One region of the Brevibacterium sp. OS20 genome, then DNA from elsewhere that is predicted to be linked to it. Evidence: riboswitches for the same ligand, from Rfam matches in the RefSeq annotation. Region 1 holds a riboswitch; each other region holds the start of a gene.

Region 1 (6,667 bases):
GCCGAACTTCGAGAAATACCTCAAAGAAGCCAACCCAGACGCGAAGGTCGAATACCGCAACGCCAATCAGGACGCGACTCAGCAGCAGCAACAGGTTGAGGCGGCCGTGACCGAAGGCGTCGACGCCATCGTCCTCGACCCCGTCGACGCTTCCGCAGTCTCATCCGCGCTGTCGAAAGCCGAAGCGAAGAAGATCCCGGTCATCTCCTACGACCGCTTCTTCGAAGGTGCGGATTACTACACCTCGTTCGACAACAAGAAGATCGGCAACCTGCAGGGCCAGGCCGTCCTCGACGGGCTCAAAGACGCCGGCGTCGACCCGAAATCGGGACCGGTCTGGATGGTCAATGGTGATCCGAAGGACCCGAACGCCGCGGACTTCAAGGCCGGCGCCGAAGAGACCCTCAAGGGCGCAGGCGTGGACATCGCCGCCAGCCACGACACCCTCGACTGGAACCCCGACGACGCCCGCCAGTGGGTCGAAGGTCAGCTGCAGGGCAAGGGCGAGAAGCCGATCGCGATCTACTCTGCCAACGACGGCACCGCCGGCGGCGTCATCGCCGCAACGAAGAAAGCCAAGGTCGAACCCGTCGTGACAGGTCAGGACGCCGAGGTCGACGGTCTGCAGAACATCCTCAAGGGTGACCAGTACGCCACGATCTACAAGTCGATCCCACCGCAGGCAGAGTTCGCCGCCAAAGCCGCCGTGGCCCTGGCCGCAGGCGAGGACGTCGACGCGGGCACGACCTACAAGGACACCCCCACGGACTTCGTCGAAGCCAAGGTCGTCACCACCGACACCATCAAAGACATCGTTGGTGACCAGATCAAGGCCGAGGACATCTGCACAGGCAAGGTGGAGAAGCTCTGTGCCGATGCCGGCGTGAAGTGAGCGCGTGCGCGTTCACAATCTGACGTGACCGACCTCGAGCCGGCGACCGCCACCGGTCGCCGGCTGCCGGGGTCAACGACTGCGACAAGTAGGAACAGATGACACCAGAGACACCCGACCCGGCAACTGAGGCGACGCGGACGCCGGGCAGCGACAGCGAGCCGGTGCTCGAACTGCGCGGAATCAACAAACGGTTCGGTGCAGTCCAAGCCCTGACCGACATCCATCTCAGCGTCGGTCGCGGCGAAGTCGTCGGCCTCGTCGGCGACAACGGCGCCGGCAAATCGACCCTGATCAAGGTCATCGCCGGAGTTCACGCCGCCGATGACGGCGAACTCATCATGAACGGGACGGCGCAGAGATTCTCCTCCCCGAAGGATGCACAGAAAGCCGGAGTGGCCACAGTGTTCCAGGATCTGTCCCTGTGCGAGAACCTCGACGTGGTGGCCAACCTGTTCCTCGGACATGAGAAGACCCGCGGCGGCGTCCTCGACGAAGTGACGATGGAAGCCAAATCCTGGGAGCTGCTGCGCAGCCTCTCGGCAAAGATCCCGAGCGTGCGCGTACCGATCGCGGCCCTGTCCGGCGGTCAACGTCAGACGGTCGCGATCGCCCGGTCCCTCCTCGGCGAACCATCCTTGGTCATGCTCGATGAACCGACGGCGGCACTCGGCGTCGCCCAGACGGCCGAAGTGCTCAACCTCATCGAACGGCTCAAAGAACGCGACCTCGGCGTGCTGCTCGTCAGCCACAATATGGCCGATGTGCAGGCGGTGTGCGACCGGGTGCACGTGCTGCGGCTGGGCAAGGACGCCGGTGATTTCCCCGGTGACGAGCGCACCGATGTGCTGGTCGCCGCGATTACCGGAGCCAGCGACAATGTCGTGACCAAACGCGCCGCACGGAGGGGTGAGCGTCGATGACCCGCAATTCCTTCATCACCGATGAGCGGATCTCCTCCGAAGGCGTGATCGGCACCTTCGTCCGCCGGGTCAAAGAGGGGCAGCTGGGGTCGTTCCCGGTCATCCTCGCACTCATCGTCATCGTCATCGTATTCCAGTCGGCCGACTCGAACTTCATCTCTCCGGCCAACCTAGTCAACCTCTCCACTCAGGTCGCGTTCCTCGCGATCCTGGCTCTCGGCATCAACCTCATCCTGCTCCTCGGCGAGATCGATCTGTCTCTGGCGCAATTGGGCGGTTTGGCCGCCTCGCTGCTCGGTGTCTTGGTGGTAAGGCAAGGTGTGCCGCCGGCCTTAGCGCTGGTCATCATGCTGCTGCTCGGCCTGGTCGTCGGCGCGATTCAAGGTTGGTTCTTCGCCGTCGTCGGCATCCCGGCGTTCGTCGTCACCTTGGCCGGTCTGCTCGCGTTCACCGGTCTGACTCTGACGACATTGGGCACGCAGAAGAACCTGTCGATGTCGGACACCTTCGCCTTCGACTTCGCCAGCTTCTACTTTCCTGCGATCTGGGCCTATATCTTCGGCGCCGTCGCGATCATCGGCTTCGGCGGCGGCATCATCTATTCGAAGCTGCGCCGCCACCGGGAGGGTCTCAGCGCTCCGAGCTGGACCTCTGTGATCGTGCGGATCGTGTTGCTGGCCGCGATCGTGTTCGGGTTCCTCATCCTCGTCAATCAGGACTTCGGTCTGGCGATGCCTTTCTTCCTCATGATCGTCATTGCGATCATCATCGACCTCGTGCTGCGCAAGACCCGCTACGGTCGTTCCATCTACGCCGTCGGCGGAAAGGTCGAAGCTGCACGGCGTGCCGGCATCCGCGTGACCTGGGTGCGCATCAGCGTGTTCATGGCAGCCGGAGTGCTGGCCGCATTGTTCGGCTTCATCAAGACCGGTGTGACGACAAATGCGGGATCGACGCTGGTGAGCACGCAGGACCTGCTCAATGCGATCGCTGCAGCTGTCATCGGCGGCACCTCGCTGTTCGGCGGACGCGGAACCGCCTGGGCAGCCGTGCTCGGTGCTCTGGTCGTCGGTGCGATCAACAACGGTCTCTACCTCATCGGCTTCAACTCCGATGCACAGCAGATCATCACCGCACTTGTTCTGCTCACCGCAGTTGTCATCGATGCGCTCAGCCGCCGCGGTCAGAGGTACGTCGGGCGCGGGTAGTGGGGCGTTAAGCTCTCTCTGCCGACCGCTCGCCTTAGCGTCGAGCGCGCAATGCATAGCTTGATACAGCGACGTTGAGTCGAGCGGTCGGTGCTGAGCATCCAAGCAGAGTATGGAGTCGCCCGTGTCCGACCGGGCTGATACAGTCGGAGCCAATGACATGGGGTGCCTCATGAGGATCCGTTCGCACCAAGACGCTGCGCACGGAGGACACCGAGGCTGAGAGAACACCCATCGAACCTGATCTGGGCCATACTAGCGAAGGGATCGTCATGGTTGACTTCGACCTGCGTTCTGCGAATGCGCGTCTGCGCGCAAGCAATCCACTCATCCAGTGCATCACGAACACCGTCGTGCAGCAGTTCAGCGCCAACGTGCTCCTGGCCATCGGCGCCTCCCCGGCAATGCTCGATCACGAAGCAGACGCCGGTCAGTTTGCCGGGATCGCCAGCGGAATCCTCGTCAACTTCGGAACCGCCTCGAACCACCAGCTGCTCGCCGCCGATGCCGCCATCGACGTCGCCAACACCGCCGGAAAACCCTGGGTCCTCGACCCCGTAAGCGTCGGCGCCGTCGACTTCCGCACCTCCCGCATCCGCCGCGCCGCCGCCGATCACCCGACCGCCATCCGCGGCAACGCCTCCGAGATCGCCGCACTCGCCGGAGTCGGACTCGGTGGTCGTGGAGTCGACTCCACCGATGAAGTCGACGCCGTCCTACCCGCTGCCGCGAAGCTGGCCCGAGAGACCGGTGCCATCGTCGCCGTCTCCGGACCCACCGATGCCGTCGTCGCCCACATCGACGGCACTGACCACGTCGCCCGCATCTCAGGTGGACATGAGTTCATGCCGCTCGTCATCGGCACCGGCTGCTCACTCGGTGCCGTCACCGTCGCCTACCTGGCCGCCGCCCGAGCCGGACTCGCCGACCCCGACGCCGACGTCTCAGCCGTCAACGCCACTGAGCAGTCCGCGAACGGTGGGGACGCCTCGGCGAAGTTCGAAGCCGTCGTCGCCGCCCACGCCCACTTCGCGGTCGCCGGGGAACTCGCCGCCGATGGTGCGAAGGGGCCCGGCAGCTACTCGGTGAACTTTCTCGACGCACTCCACACCGTCGACGGTGACCGACTCGCACAGGCGAGAATCGGCCTCGACACGCTCACCGCCGGCGAAGGCGTCCAGGCATGACCGCCGGATCCGCCCACATCGCCGACAACCCGGCTGACGACGGCGCGACCGCGAACGACCGAGACGGCTCGGCCGACCGCTTCGCCGGAATCGACACGCGCCTCTACCTCGTCACCGACTCCGCGCAATGCGAGGCCGCCGGCCGCAGCGTCGCCGAAACCGTGCAGGCCGCCGTCGCCGGGGGAGTGGGCATCGTCCAGGTCCGCGACAAAGACATCGACGATGCAGGCTTCTATTCGCTCACCCGCCAGGTCATCGCCGCCGTCGACGCCGCCACCCGCGACACCGACCGCACGGTCCCCGTCGTCCTCAACGACCGCGTCGAGGTGGCCCGCCGCCTCATCGACGAAGGCGAGAACGTGCACATCCACGTCGGCCAAACTGACACCACCGTCGCCGAGGTGCGCGCCGCCCTGGGTGCGGAACCGCTCATCGGTCTCTCGGCCGCGAACAGCGACGAATTCGCCGCCGCCCGAGACTCCGGAGTCGTCGACCTCGTCGGCATCGGACCGGTCTTTGACACCTCCACGAAAGCAGACGCCCCCGGCGGAATCGGACCGGACCGCCTCGGGGAACTGGTCGCAGAAGCGGGCATCCCCGCGGTCGCGATCGGCGGCATCAACGCCGATCGTGCCCCTGACCTGCAGGGACGTGGGCTGATCGGGATCTGCGTGGTCTCGGCGATCTGCATGGCCGACGATCCGAAGACGGCAGCAGAGGAGCTGCTCGCCGCATACGCCGGGAGTGCACAGTGACAACCCGCCCGCCGATCACCCTGTCCATCGCCGGCACCGATCCCTCCGGCGGTGCCGGAATCCATGCCGACCTCAAGACCTTCACCGCGCGGAAGACCATGGGCACGACCGTCATCACCGCCCTCGTCGCGCAGAACACGCACGGTGTGTCCCGCGTCTATCCGATCGACGTCGATTTCGTCGCCGATCAGTTCGACTCCGTGCTCGGCGACCTGCCCGTCGATGCGACGAAATCGGGGATGCTCGGCAGCCGTGACCTCGTCGAACTCGTCGTCGATCGCGCCGCCGAAGGCCGGCTCGGCTTCTATACCGTCGACCCGGTGATGATCGCGACCTCCGGCCACCGCCTCCTCGAGACCGATGCCGTCGAGGCCGTGCGCACCCACCTGCTGCCGGTCGCCGACCTCATCACCCCCAACCTCCCCGAGGCGGCCCTGCTGATCTCCGACGACGAACCCGAAGCGCAGACGACTGAAGCCATGCGTGACCAGGCTCGGCGCCTGCTCGAACGCGGCCCCGGAGCTGTCCTGCTCAAGGGCGGGCACGGCAGCGAGGACGAGGTCATCGACATCCTCGCCACCGCCGATGGCCAGGTCCGCGAGTTCACCCACCCCCGCGTGACGACGATGAACACGCACGGAACCGGGTGCACTCTGTCAGCCGCGATCACCGCCGAGGTGGCTGTCCTCGGCCGCGAACGCACAGAGATCGGGTCGGACATCCTCGGCGAGGCCGTCGGCAATGCCCTCGATTATCTTGCTCGCGCTCTCACCTCGGCTGCGGACTGGCAGCTGAGCCTGAATCCAGAGGGCGCCCACGGACCCGTCGACCACCAGGTCGACATCGTCCGCGGTCGACCCGCCTGACGTATCCATCCCGCCTGACCACCACCTCACGCGAACCGCCAACTCACTCGTTCCACCACGTCATCCGAACCACCACGTCACACGAGCACAAAGGAGTTCCCATGACCGTCACCTACACCGCCGGCCCATTGACCACCCAGCTGTGGGACCGTGTCCGCCCCATCGTCAAGCAGATCGAAGAGCTGCCGTTCCTCGCCCAGCTCGCCGACGGCAGCCTCGATCCGAAGGCCTTCGTCAACTACATCTCGCAGGACAGCCTCTACCTGAACGGATACGCCAAGGCCATGTCGTTCCTGGCCGCGAAGACCGTCGACCGTGACGAATCCCGATTCTGGGCCGGATCCGCCGCTGAGGCGATCACCGTCGAAGAGGAGATGCACGGAGAGCTGCTCGCCGATGCCCGACTCGCCTCGGCGCTGGAAGAACTCACCGCGGAAGGCTCCCGTTTCAAGGCCTCCCCGACGACGCTGGGTTACGTGTCCTTCCTCGTCGCCACGGCCGCCAGCCGTTCCTACGGCGAAGGCGTCGCCTCAGTCCTGCCCTGCTTCTGGGTGTACGCGCATATGGGCAAGGTGCTTGTCGACCGGGCCGGGCAGATGGCCGACGACCACCCCTACCGCACCTGGGTGCAGACCTACGATTCACCAGACTTCGACGAATCGACCCGCCACGCCGTGCAGATCCTCGAACAGGAACTCGCTAAGGCCCCGAGCGAGGAAGCCGCCCGCATGCGCGCCGCCTTCGAGCAGGCCTGCGTCTTCGAACTCCACTTCTGGGCCTCGGCGCACGCCATGCAGAACTGGGACGTCTCCGTGTTCCTGCCCCAGGAAGTCACC
Region 2 (6,667 bases), 1.3 Mb from region 1:
TTGGGCACCGAATCGGGTTCCGGGATATCCGGGAACAGATCGCGCAGCATCGGCCCGTGACCGGGAACGAACGTGCTCACCTGACCGGCGAAGCGGAAGATCGTGCCCCACACCAACGGGGTGCCGGTGAGTTCGGCGGCATCATTGGATAAGTACCGAGTGGCGAAGTTGTCCGCCCCGTCAACGACGACATCGTGTTCAGCGAAGAGACCGAGCACATTCTCCGGGCTCAGCCGTTCCGCGATCGTGCGCACCTCGAAGTTCGGATCGAGCCGGTGCACGGCATCGGCGGCAGATGAGACCTTCGGTCGGCCCACATCCGCATTCCGGTGGATGATCTGGCGCTGCAGGTTCGAAGCCTCCACCACGTCATCGTCGATGATCGTGATCGACCCGACTCCTGCGGCCGCGAGATAGTTGAGGACTGGAGCCCCGAGCCCGCCGGCGCCGATGACCAGCACCGAGGCGGCCCGCAGACGCCGTTGTCCCTCGAGTCCGAATCCCGGCAGGCTCAGGTGCCGGGAGTAGCGTTCCAGCTCCGTCCGGGACAGAGACTCCACGGGGTCGACGAGAGGAGGCAGCGACGGAGGAGTGGCGGCAACGGTGGTCATTGTGCTGCGAGCATTCCATCGAACGGCGATGATGCCAATGCCAACGGTCGTTTGGGAATCCTCCCGGCTCCGGCCGCCAGATGCCCGGCCTCGACGGCCAAAGCCATCGCCCGGGCCATGGCGTGAGCATCGTGGGCGCGGGTGACCGCCGAGGCCAGCAGCACCGCGGTGCACCCGAGCTCCATCGCCAGAGCGGCATCGGAGGCGGTGCCTACACCGGCGTCGAGGATGACGGGCACCTGTGCACGGGAGACGATGGTCTCGATGTTGTGAGGGTTGAGGATGCCCAGCCCACTGCCGATCGGAGCACCGGCCGGCATCACCACAGCTACACCAGCGTCCTCCAGACGCTTCGCCAGGGCCGGATCGTCGTTCGTGTAGGCGAAGACCGTGAACCCATCGAGGACGAGCTCCTCGGCTGCGGCGAAGAGCTCGATGGGATCCGGCAGCAGGGTGTCCTCATCGGCGATGACCTCGAGCTTCACCCAATTCGTCTCCAGCGCCTCTCGGGCCAGTCGGGCGGTGAGCACGGCGTCTCGGGCCGTATAGCAGCCGGCGGTGTTCGGCAGCACCCGAATACCCAGACGCTGGAGCATGGTGAACACTGAGTCGCGGGACTCGGCGTCGAAACGGCGCATCGCCACAGTGGTCAGCTCGGTTCCCGAAGCCACGAGTGCGTCTTCGAGAATGCTCAGGGAACTCGCCCCTCCCGTGCCCATCACGAGGCGAGACGACATCTCCACATCATCGATCGTCCAGGTCATCTCAACCTCCCTGCACAGCGGTGACGATGTCGACGGTGTGCCCGTCGGCCAGGGTGCAATCGGACCAGGCACCGCGACGGATGACTTCACCGTCGACGGCCAGGGCGATGCCCAGGCGGCCGCCGTCGGCTGGTGTCCCATCGGGGTTCAGCTCCCGTCCGGTGACGTCGGCGATGAGGTCGAGCGCCGAGGTGGCACCCGGCAGCTCATGGCGAGCGCCGTTGAGGACGATGGTCGGTGAGTGTTCGTGGTCGGTCATGAGATGCTCCTCATCGGGTAGGCACTGGTGTGGTCTGTGGTGAAGCGGTGTGGGGACACGGACTCGAGCGTCCCGTCAGGAGGCCAGTCGGAGGCGACGCCCAGGGCGAGCTCGGCACCGAGCCTGCCGCCGAACGGGGCCAAGAGGATGCCGTGGCGGAAATACCCGGTGCTCACGATGCAGCCGGGATCGATGCGGCCGATCATCGGCAGGTCGTCCGGAGAACCGGGCCGGGCACGGGTGGTGATATCGGTGATCTCCGCGTCGAGGATGCCCGGGACCAGTCGCTGCCCGTCGGCGAGCAGCCGGTGAATCGCCCCGGCCGGAGTGCCGGAGAGTCCGTCCTCACGCGAACTGGCACCGAGCACGATCTCGCCGTCCGGGCGAGGAACCAGGTAGACGGGGCGACCATTGACCAGCCCGCGGATGGTGCGGCTCAGCAGCGGAGTCGCCTTCGCGGAGGCGCGCAGTCGCAGAACATCACCCCAGACCTCACGCAGAGGCAGCTGCGGGGCACCGACGAACGCGGACACAGCGCTGCCGGCGCAGATGATCACCTGATCGGCCTCCAACCGGCGGCCATCGCCCAGTGCGACTCCCACAGTCGTATCGCCGTCCTTGATCAGGCTGGCCGCCCGCTGGCGAATGAAGCCTCCTGAGTGAGAGGACAGGACAGTCAGCAATGCGGCAGTGAGCCGACGGGGGTCGATCGAGTGATCGCCTGGAATGTGCACGGCCCCGGCGACGGCAGGCGACAACGACGGCTCAACCCGGCGGGCAGCACTGCCGGTGATGAGCTCGGTGGCGAAACCGGACCGCGACTGTGCATCGCGCAGCTCCCGCAGAGCCTGCAGATCAGCTCGGTCACCGGCGCACACCAATGTTCCGGCATCCGAAAAACCGAGATCGCTGCCAGCGGCGCTCGCCACCTCGGCGGAGAACTGAGGATACATCTGCGCGGAGGCTCGCATCAGCGGGTACAGGGGAGTCTGCCCCCAGACCACCTCGGCGGCGGGAGCGAGCATCCCTGCGGCAGCATGGCTCGCACCCTGAGCGGGCGCAGGATCGATGATGGTGACTTCGGTACCGAGGCGGCGCAGATACCAGGCCGTGGACAGGCCGATGATCCCGGCGCCGACGACAATGACTCTCACAGCTTCTCCCTCCGGCGGCATGATCCGCATCAGGTCTGACGGTCGGCTCTTACGCCCTCTCAGCCTCGTTGGGAGGCTCCCGCGAACTCCTCTACTCTATGACCATGACCACACAGATGCCACCGCGCACCGCAGCGCGGCAGACGAAGAGAGCCTGGAGAGAGGCACGACTGGCAGAGGCGAAGCTCTACCTGTGCACCGATGCCCGGACCGGTCAGGGCGACCTCGCCGAGTTCCTCGACGCCGCCTACCGTGGAGGTGTCGACATCATCCAACTGAGGGACAAGAGCCTCGAGGCCCGCGCCGAGATCGCGGCATTGGAGGTCCTCAAAGATATTGCCGCCCGTCACGACAAGCTCTTCTCAGTCAATGACCGTGCCGACGTTGCGCTGCTGACCGACGCCGACGTCTTCCACGTCGGTCAGGGCGACCTCACCAGTGCTCAGGCCAGGGCTGTGCTCGGACCCGATGTCATCCTCGGCCGCTCGACCCATTCCCTCGAGCAGGCGCTCGCCGCCGAGGCGGACCCGGAGACCGACTATTTCTGTGTCGGGCCGGTCTGGGAGACCCCGACGAAGCCGGGCCGCGCCTCTGTGGGGACGGCGCTGCTGACCGCCACCGCCGCCGAGGCGGCCAAACCGTGGTTCGCGATCGGCGGTATCGCGACCGGGGAGAGGCTGGACGCGATCCGGCAGGCGGGCGCGAGGCGTGCCGTCGTCGTCCGTGCGATAGCCTCGGCTGAGGATCCCGCTGCGGCCGCGCGGGAGCTCAAGGAGGAGTTGGAATGACCCAAGCAGCTGACAGAGCATCCGAGGGAATCGGTGCTGGCGCTGACCTGTCGGTTCTCATCGCCGGGGCGGGGGCGACCGGCGGAGCGTTCGGCACCTATCTGCAGGAGGCCGGACGCGATGTCACTTTCCTGCTCCGGCAGGCACGGGCGGAGACGGTCCGCGCGGAGGGACTGCGCTTCACTGCACCCGGTGATGATCGGACGAATCAGGTCGATGTCATCACCGCTGAGGAACTCACAGCCGCATCACGAACCTTCGACCTCGTCATCGTCGCGGTCAAAGCGGGTGGACTCGACTCGGTCATCGCCGATATCGGACCGGCTGTGGGCGAGCAGACGACGATCATTCCGTTCCTCAACGGCATGGCTCAGATCGAGAAGCTGCAGAGCAGATACCCCGGACAGGTGCTCGGAGGGTTCGTCAAGATCGTCGGCACCATCAGGGACGGAGCCGTCGTCCAGCTCACCGACCTGGCCGTGATGACCATCGGAGATCTCCACGGCGCCGAAGTGCCCACACGCATCTCCGAGGCGCTCGATGTGCCCGGATTCAAACTCCAGACCGTCGATGGAATCATCGACGGGCTGTGGGAGAAATGGATCTTCATCGCCGCGGCAGGAGTCGTCACCTGCCTGTTCCGCGCCCCGGTCGGAGCGATCATGGAAGCCGGCGGCAGATCGCACGTGTATGCCATCATCGATGAACTCGAAGCCGTGGCGGCTGCGGCAGGACACCCGGTGTCGGAAGCCTCCCACGCCATGACTATCAAGATGCTCACCGAGGACGGTTCCGCCTTCACCTCATCCCTCTACCGGGATGTGACGGCAGGGCTGCCGAGCGAAACGGAGCACATCCTCGGCGACCTGTCGATCAAGGCGGAGGATCTGGGAGTGGCGACTCCGCTGCTCGACCTCACACTTGTGCAGCTGCGGGCAGGGGAAGCCCAGAAGCGGCTCTGACTTCGGCAATGCCGGTGCGCAGCATCGCCAGATACGGCTCCTGCGGCTGAGCGTGTTCGACGTCTGACGAACGATGCGCGGCGGTGAACGTGACCATCGGGACACCGTCGACATCATCGAGGACGAGCAGCGTCTCGTACCCGCCCGGACCCAGAGAGTGGGAGCTGCCGGCTGCCAGATCGAAGACGAGGCGTTCCAGCGGACTGTCCGGTTCGGGCGGTCGGTGCATCTCCTGTGCCGCCACATCGGCGAACTGTTCGGCAGTGATGAGGTAGGCCTTGGCGGGGGTCGGTCCGGGGAGGAAATGATCGTAGAAGGCCATGCCGCCGCCCCACACCTTGGACTCGCCGGCGAAATAGATCGTTCCGGGCAGTTCGATCCCGGCTTCTGCGCGGGGCAGTGTTGCGTCCCTGGCACCTGGATAGGTGACCATCGCCCCGGGCGGTCGCCCGCCCTGCAGATAGCAGGCGAGCCGATCGCGAGCCATATTCGATCCGTAGCTGACGTACCACACATATGTTTGAGACATCCCTGCCATCGTGACATCTCGGTCTTGGAATTCGGTGAATCGGTGCCGAGTGTGTCCTCTGCGGCGCCGGCATAATCGGCGGATGAGTTCGGCGCTGCCGGTGATGGCCAGGGCGATGCCGATGCCCACGGCGACTCCGAGCAGCGGCCGGTCCTCGAAGATCATTCCCCCGATGAGTCCGATCACCGTCGAATAGAGCGCCCAGGCGAGACTGCCGATCCCGTCCCAGAACAGGAAAGTGCGGATCGGGAACCCGAGCAGACCGGAGCCGATGGTGGCCAGGCTGCGGCCCCCGGGAACGAATCGGCCGGCGATGAGCACGGTCCCGCCTCGGCGAGAGAAGACCGTGTGGGCGGAGTCGAGCAGGTTCGCGATGCGAGCCCACCGTCGCCATCGGCCGACCCCGGTCGCAGCGAATCGGCCGACGAGGTGAGCCGCCAGATCCCCGAGGAGAGCCCCTCCGGCAGCGGCGAGGATGAGTCCTGCCGGGTGAGGGTGCCCCGTCGCGGCGAAGGTCGCAGCGGTGATGAGCAGAGTCTCCGACGGCACAATCGGCATGAGCGAGTCCAGTGCCGCGGCCACGGCTATGAGCAGGTACACCCATGGAGATGTGAGGGTGGCAGTGAGCAGCTCGAGTGCGAGATCCATACTCATCCACGCTAGGCACAAGACGGCAGGGCCGGTACGCGGTCGGGCACACGGTCAGTGCGGTCGAACAACAACCGCCATTGCGGAAAACCGGAATCCGAGACTGCGGCCGAACCTCTGGGAGGCGGCGTCAGGCGTTGCTACGATCGACTCATGCCCTGGCCGAGCGCGCTGTCCACCCGCCTTCCTCCCGAAGTACGGATGTTCACCGCGCGGTGGGCGCGGTCCGTACTCGCCGTCGCGTGGGGCGGTCTGCTGTGTCTGCCGCTGCTCATGGCCTCCGTGCTTCCGCCCACCTCACGCATGGCCGCGAAGGTGCGGAGCTGGGAACTCGCTCGGCATTCTCGCGGGTTCGGACTCGTCCTTGCCGACGAGCCGACCAAACGTCGGTTCCTGCTCGGCAACGGCCTGGTCGCAGCACTCGCCATCATTCCCACCGCGAACCTCCTCGGCGGATTCTTCGTCGTGACTCTCGGATCGCTCTTCCAAGGATTCTTCATCGGGGGAGCGGTCAACATCGGGTTCGACATGTGGTCGATCTCGCAACCCACGCTCTTCGTCGGTGTCCTCTACGGGGCGGCGAACCTCATCGGCGCCGTCGCTCTGGCCGAGGCGGCAAGCTGGGCGCATGGTCGCATCGACGCTCATTTCGTCGAGGTGGAGCGTCCCTTCGCCGTGTACACCCGCATCAGCGAGCTGCTGACGACCCGCCGTGGAGTCGTGCTCGCCATCGACGAGGAACGACGCCGGATCGAACGGGACCTGCACGACGGCGTGCAGCAGAATGTCGTCTCCCTGTCCGTGCTCATCGCCCGAGCCAGGCGTGCCTCTGACCCGGCGAAGTCCCAAGCGCTGCTCGACGATGCGCTGGTCCAGTCCCAGGACCTCATCGACGAGATGCGGGAAGTCGCCTGGCGGGTCTATCCCACTGCGCTGGACGACCATGGTCTTC
Region 3 (6,667 bases), 1.6 Mb from region 1:
ATGAGCGAGGAGACGAAGGAACGCGCCCTGGTCAAGCTCTCGAAGTTCACCCCGAAGGTCGGCTACCCGGAGGTGTGGCGGGAGTACCCGGCCGCGATCGACTCCTCCGACCTGGTGGGCAACGTGCGTCGCTGCTCGCAGGCCGAGCATGTGCGGCAGGTGAAGCGGATCGGCGGGCCCATCGACCGCACGGAATGGCTGATGACCCCGCAGACGGTCAACGCCTACTACCACCCGGTGATGAACGAGATCGTCTTCCCGGCGGCCATCCTCCAGCCGCCGTTCTTCGACGCCTCCGGTGAGGTGGCCGCAAACTTCGGAGCGATCGGCGCGGTCATCGGCCACGAGATCGGTCACGGGTTCGACGATCAGGGATCGCGCTACGACGGTGACGGCAACCTCGTCGACTGGTGGACCGAATCGGATCGGACCCTGTTCGAGGAGCGCACGAACGCACTCATCGCCCAGTACGAAGAGCTGGTCCCGACAGGTCTCGAACCGAATCAGCACGTCAACGGGGCGCTGACGGTCGGTGAGAACATCGGCGACCTCGGTGGTCTGTCGATCGGGTGGAAGGCGCTCGAGCTCGAACTCGGCGAACGGGCGGGCACTCCGGGCGTGCCGGTGGCGCCGTCGGCCGAGCAGGCGAAGGCGTTCTTCGAGGCATGGGCGAAGGCATGGCGGTCGAAGATGCGCACCGAGGAGCGTGTGCGCAGGCTGTCGATCGACCCGCATTCGCCGGAGGAGTTCCGCTGCAACCAGGTCGTGAAGAACATGACCGCCTTCCACGACACCTACGGCGTGGCAGAGGGCGACGGCATGTACTTAGCCCCCGACCAGCGAGTCACCATCTGGTAATTGCTACCTGACGGCGGCCCAGCAACCTCGCGCGAGGTTGCTGGGCCGCCGTCAGGTAGTTCTGGGAGGAAACGGGCGCTGGGACTGAGGCTGGGAGCCGGCCGTCAGCGGTGGTGGCGGATGAGGGCGACCATGCGGTAGTCGAATTCCTGCCAGCTCGTGATCGAGGCACCGGATTCCATCGCCGACTGGAAGTCCTCGACCTCAGTGCGGTCGGACTCGAGCGGGATGTTGAAGGGCATCTCCACATAGATCAGCCCGCTGGCGTCGGTGTGGACGATGTCGAAACCGGCCTGCTTCGGGTCGAGCTCGTTGTTCATCACGATGAGCAGACGGTCCGCCGGCGCCTCGTATTCGGTTTCGATGCCGTCGACGTAGCCCTGCTGCGAACGCAGCTCCCGCTGGGCCTGGATGACGAACGCCGAGTACGCGCCGATGCCGATGACCGGAATCCGTGAAGTCAGCGCTTCGGTGGCGACATCGATGAGCCGCGACCGGGCCTTGCGCCCCAGCGGCGACAGATCCCCGCCGGACATCGCGACCCCGTCGAAGCCGACGAGGGAGATCCGCCCGTCGTCGTGGTTGGGGTTGAGGATGGTGATGTCGAGGCCGAAACGCGAATACCAGGGGCGCGTCACCTCGGCGCTCTCTTCGTCCCACCACACGTAGAAGAGGAACGGCACGTTGATCCCGGCCTCCGAGTAGAAGAATGGAGGACGCCGCTCACCTGCGGTGACGTCGAACGGAACGACGTTTCCTTCGATCGGGGCTGGGCAGGTGGCGAACGAGGTGAACGCGAACGGGTAGTTCACCGCACGGTTGAAATCGATGACGAGCGACCCGTCCTGATTCGGCACTCCGAGGTCGATGGTCCGCCACGCGGCGGTGGTGCTCCCGTTCGTCGAATCGTGGAAGTCCAGTTGGAGTCCGGTCTTCGGGCACCCGGTGGCGAGCAGGCTCACCTCACCGTGCGAGGTCTCGAAGGTGACGGTTCCCGCCGCCTGTGTCTGCAGCTGCAGGTCCTCTTGGGCGGTTTCGATGGTGTAGGTCTTGAACGGGTCGAACCTGGTGAACCGGGCGAGGAAGACGAAGTCCGGGTCCGGGTCGAAGACCGGAACCTCGAAGAACTTCCCGAGCAGCGGGGACTTCGAATTGCGCACACGCACGCCGAGGCGGCCGCCCCGATCGATGAGTTCGTAGAGGACGTTGCCGACGGTGAACCAGTTGAGCGAGCCGCCGTTCGGAAGCTTCGCGCTGAACCCGTTCTCTTCCACGCGGACCTGTGGCTTGGCGGGCGCTGCTGCGTGCCCGTCGGATCCGCCATCGGACCCCGCATCGGATCCGGCGCCCGTTCCGGCAGAAGGGTCGCTACCCGCGGAGTCTGCCGCAGCCGCGCCCGCACCGGACTGGTCCATCACCCTCGGCAGAGTCGAGGTGTCGCTGGGCACGGCCGGGCTGGTCGCACGGGTCGGTCCTCCGCCGTTCACGCCAGAAGCAGCAACGGCACCAGCTGACTCACCGTTGTCGACCTTGCTGAGCAGGTCGAATGTCTCGGCTGCGGGGCCGGCCTTGATTCCGGTCTTCAGGGATACGGTCACCCAGCCGTCGTCGACGGTGAACGTGCCGGGGGCGTCGGTCCAGGTCGATTCGGCGTCGAGCCAGTGGAGTCCGACGACACTGAGCCAGCCGAACGGTTTCGCAAGGGCTGAGTTCCGTGAGTCGCGCCAGGTGTTCCACTCCGTCACGAACTGGTTCACGTCGAACACTCCTTGCCGTCGCTGGTGCGGTCGCAGGGTCGCTGCCCCCGCCTGATTCTCGGACCCGGTGGCAACCCGGCGTCTGAGACCTGATCTTCTTCACCTCCAAACTACCGCAAACGATAGGCTGGGGAAATGAATGAATCACTCCCGAGACCGGATGTGGCCGCGACGACAGCGGCCGACCTCGGCGACTTCGTCAGCGCATCTCCCAGCTCCTACCACGCGGTGGACACCGCGGCGAAACGCCTGGAAGAGGCCGGTTTCTCCCGCCTCGACGAGTCCGTTCCCTGGGCGCTGACGCCCGGAACCGGGCACTACGTCATCCGCGACGGCGCGCTCATCGCGTGGATGAATCCCACCGTCACCGAGGCGGCTCCCCGGTTCCGCGTGTTCGGTTCCCACACCGACTCCCCGGCGTTCAAACTCAAACCCGGCGGCGAGTTCACCGCCGAAGGCACCCGGCAGGTCGGGGTGGAGATCTACGGCGGGCCGCTGCTGAATTCGTGGCTCGATCGTGAGCTCGCGTTCGCGGGTCGGCTCGGCCTCGCCGACGGCAGCATCGTGCTCGCCCGCACCGGGCCGATCGCCCGCATCCCGCAGCTCGCGATCCACCTCGACCGGCAGGTCAATGAGGGTCTGACCTTGGACAAGCAGCGTCACACCGCTCCCGTCATCGGTCTGGCCGACCTCGCCGAGGCGGACATCATCGAACTGCTCGCCGCCTCTGCCGGGGTCGATGCCGAGTCCGTCGTCGGCCACGATGTCTACACGATTCCCGTTCAGGAGCCGGCCCTCTTCGGTGCCGCCGAGGAGTTCTTCGCCTCGCCGAGGCTGGACAACCTCCTGTCCGTCCACGCCGGCGTCACCGCGCTCACCCAGCTCGATGCCGACGGGCTCGACGGCATCCCACTGTTCGCGGCGTTCGATCATGAGGAGATCGGGTCGAATTCGCGCTCGGGCGCGTGCGGTCCGTTCCTCGCCGACGTCACCGAGCGCATCGTCGCCTCCTTGCTGCCGCAGTCGACGCGCAGCGATTATCTCGCGTCGATGTCCACCTCGGTGTGTGTCTCCTCCGATGCCGGGCATGCTGCCCATCCGAACTATCCCGAACGGCACGATCCGCATGTCCGCCCCCGCCTCGGCGGCGGTCCCCTGCTCAAGCTCAACGCTCAGCAGCGCTACGCCACGGATGCGGTGGGCACCGCCGTGTGGTCACGGGCGTGCGCGGCCGCCGGGGTCGAGTACCAGGATTTCGTGTCGAACAATGCGATGCCCTGCGGGTCGACGATCGGACCGCTGACCGCGACCCGGCTGGGCATGACGACCGTTGATGTGGGCCCGGCTCTGTACTCGATGCACTCGGCACGCGAAATGGTCGCGGTCTCCGACGTCGTCGCCCTCGGCGCCGCTGCGAAGGCGTTCCTCCAGGGCGGCTGACCCCATTCCCGTCGCTCAAGGAGCCACGGTTGTCCTCACTGCGTCAGTCGTGATAGGAATGGCACGACCCCACGGGAGCCCGCTGCAAGGGCTGAGATCGGACTGGATCGTCCGAGACCGTAGAACCTGATCCGGTTGATACCGGCGTAGGAAGTGAGGACTGCAGATGACTGCATTCACCCCTGAAACACCTGCCCCTGCCACGACTTCGTCTGACGCAGATTCGCACGACCAGTTCACCCTCGAGCAGTATCCGACGCATTCGCCGGCATGGGTCGAGGACGAGGAACACGACATCCGCGTTCCCGTGACCCGCATCGAGCTCGAGGACTCGAACGGTCGGGCCAACGATCCCGTCGACGTCTACCGCACCGTCGGGCCGGGCAGCATTCCGGAAGAGGGACTGCCCGCTCTGCGATTCCCGTGGATCGAGAACCGCCTCGACACTGAGACGTATGACGCCCGCGGCCACCGCATCGCCGATGACGGTCGTGCCGCCGTCCGCCGAGGTGCCCCGTCGCAGCAGTGGAAGGGACGCAAACCGGTCCCCCGTCGGGCCAAGTCCGGCCGCACGGTGACCCAGATGCACTACGCAAAGCAGGGCATCATCACCCCGGAGATGCGGTTCGTGGCGCTTCGCGAGCAGTGCGATGTCGAACTCGTGCGCGCCGAGCTCGCCTCCGGTCGCGCGATCATTCCGAACAACATCAATCACCCCGAATCCGAGCCGATGATCATCGGCAGGGCGTTCCTCGTCAAGATCAATGCGAACATCGGCAATTCCGCGGTCACCAGCTCCATCGCCGAGGAGGTGCAGAAGCTGCGGTGGGCCGCGAAGTGGGGTGCCGACACCCTCATGGATCTGTCGACCGGCAATGACATCCACACCACTAGGGAGTGGATCATCCGCAATTCGCCGATCCCCATCGGCACCGTCCCGATCTATCAGGCGCTGGAGAAGGTCGACGGCGATGCGAACGCGCTGACCTGGGAGATCTATCGCGACACCGTCATCGAGCAGTGCGAGCAGGGTGTCGACTACATGACCGTGCACGCCGGTGTGCTGCTGCGCTACGTTCCTCTCACGGCTGACCGGGTCACCGGGATGGTCTCACGCGGCGGGTCCATCATGGCCGGCTGGTGCCTTGCCCACCACGAGGAGAACTTCCTCTACACCCACTTCGATGAACTCTGTGAGATCTTCGCTCGCTACGATGTCGCTTTCTCGCTCGGCGACGGACTGCGGCCGGGTTCTATCGCCGATGCCAATGATGCCGCCCAGTTCGCCGAGCTCGACACTCTCGCCGAACTCACCGAACGCGCGTGGGCCCACGACGTCCAGGTGATGGTCGAAGGGCCCGGGCACATTCCGCTTCACCTCGTGCGGGAGAACGTCGAACGTCAGCAGGAGCTCTGTCACGGTGCGCCGTTCTACACCTTGGGTCCGCTGGTTACGGATATCGCGCCCGGATACGACCACATCACCTCGGCGATCGGGGCGACGGAGATCGCCCGCTACGGCACGGCGATGCTCTGCTACGTCACCCCGAAGGAGCATCTCGGGCTGCCCGACCGTGACGACGTCAAGACCGGGGTGATCACGTACAAGATCGCCGCGCATGCCGCCGATATCGCGAAGGGCCACCCGGGGGCGACGGCCCGCGATGATGCGCTGTCGAAGGCTCGATTCGAATTCCGGTGGCGGGACCAGTTCGCCCTCGGCCTCGATCCGGAGACCGCCGAGGCGTTCCACGACGAGACGCTGCCGGCGGAACCGGCGAAGACCGCGCACTTCTGTTCGATGTGCGGTCCGAAGTTCTGCTCGATGCGCATCTCCCAGGACATCCGCGATACCTACGGCAGCGCCGAGGCGCAGGAGGCCCTGGCGGGAATGCAGCAGAAGAGCCGCGAGTTCCTCGCATCGGGCGGAGAGGTCTACCTGCCCGATCCGACCGTCGGCCTGCGGGAAGGCTGAGTCCGGCTCCGGGCCGGATCCCGCCCGTCGGCCCTCAGAACAACTGAGGAACGAGGGCCCCGGAGAATCCTGGCTGCGGGCCGCGCTGCCCGCCATGCGAAGCGTGGAGCTCCGCTCCTCGTCAGCGTCGTTCAAGGCGGAGCGCGCCTATCGGACTGTACACAGATCGACAGACGCGCCACGCCTTGAACGAGCGGTTGGGCAACTCGCACTTACTTATTCAGCTCGTCCAGTGCTTTCTGCGAGCCCGGGTGCAGCTTGATCGGCTCCGGCGGTTCGGCGGTGTCGAGGTTGATCTCCTTCGCCGCGGCATGCACCTTGACCAGGTCGTCCTTTTTGTCGAAGAGGAGCTTCGTCAGAGCGCAGGCCGTGCCTTCGTCCATGTCATTGCGGACCATGAGCACGTTCGGGGTGACGATCGTCTTCACCGTGTCGACGCCCTTGTACGTGTCACCGGGGATCTCTGCCACCTCGTAGACGGGGTTGATCTCCTTCATCTTCCCCTCGAGGTCGGAGATGTCGAGGATCTCGACGTCCTTGCCGTTCGAGGTGAAGAGATCGGTGACTCCTGCCGTGGGCAGTCCGCCGGACCACACCATGCCGTCGATGGTTCCGTCCTTCATCCCGTCGACGGTCT

What was found. Region 1 has a riboswitch for thiamine pyrophosphate ahead of thiM (hydroxyethylthiazole kinase). Riboswitches for the same ligand answer to the same signal wherever they lie in the genome.
Region 2: it holds a riboswitch for thiamine pyrophosphate, as region 1 does, so the genes downstream of both, thiO (glycine oxidase ThiO) here and thiM (hydroxyethylthiazole kinase) in region 1, are expected to answer to the same signal.
Region 3: it holds a riboswitch for thiamine pyrophosphate, as region 1 does, so the genes downstream of both, thiC (phosphomethylpyrimidine synthase ThiC) here and thiM (hydroxyethylthiazole kinase) in region 1, are expected to answer to the same signal.

What each region holds. Positions count from the first base shown of each region.
Region 1 covers NZ_CM166367.1:3,032,646-3,039,312, reverse strand. The annotation lists gene ACVZTU_RS13630 (substrate-binding domain-containing protein) at 1-892, shown strand, start outside; gene ACVZTU_RS13625 (ATP-binding cassette domain-containing protein) at 991-1,815, shown strand; gene ACVZTU_RS13620 (sugar ABC transporter permease) at 1,812-3,023, shown strand; TPP riboswitch at 3,175-3,308, shown strand; gene thiM (hydroxyethylthiazole kinase) at 3,296-4,210, shown strand; gene thiE (thiamine phosphate synthase) at 4,207-4,965, shown strand; gene thiD (bifunctional hydroxymethylpyrimidine kinase/phosphomethylpyrimidine kinase) at 4,962-5,831, shown strand; gene ACVZTU_RS13600 (TenA family protein) at 5,933-6,667, shown strand, end outside.
Region 2 covers NZ_CM166367.1:1,697,344-1,704,010, forward strand. The annotation lists gene moeB (molybdopterin-synthase adenylyltransferase MoeB) at 1-611, opposite strand, end outside; gene ACVZTU_RS07515 (thiazole synthase) at 608-1,375, opposite strand; gene thiS (sulfur carrier protein ThiS) at 1,377-1,634, opposite strand; gene thiO (glycine oxidase ThiO) at 1,631-2,788, opposite strand; TPP riboswitch at 2,778-2,881, opposite strand; gene thiE (thiamine phosphate synthase) at 2,893-3,576, shown strand; gene ACVZTU_RS07535 (ketopantoate reductase family protein) at 3,573-4,538, shown strand; gene ACVZTU_RS07540 (DedA family protein) at 4,492-5,715, opposite strand; gene ACVZTU_RS07545 (sensor histidine kinase) at 5,869-6,667, shown strand, end outside.
Region 3 covers NZ_CM166367.1:590,125-596,791, reverse strand. The annotation lists gene ACVZTU_RS02550 (M13 family metallopeptidase) at 1-858, shown strand, start outside; gene ACVZTU_RS02545 (DUF1684 domain-containing protein) at 963-2,615, opposite strand; gene ACVZTU_RS02540 (M18 family aminopeptidase) at 2,751-4,055, shown strand; TPP riboswitch at 4,118-4,226, shown strand; gene thiC (phosphomethylpyrimidine synthase ThiC) at 4,222-6,030, shown strand; gene ACVZTU_RS02530 (TAXI family TRAP transporter solute-binding subunit) at 6,243-6,667, opposite strand, start outside.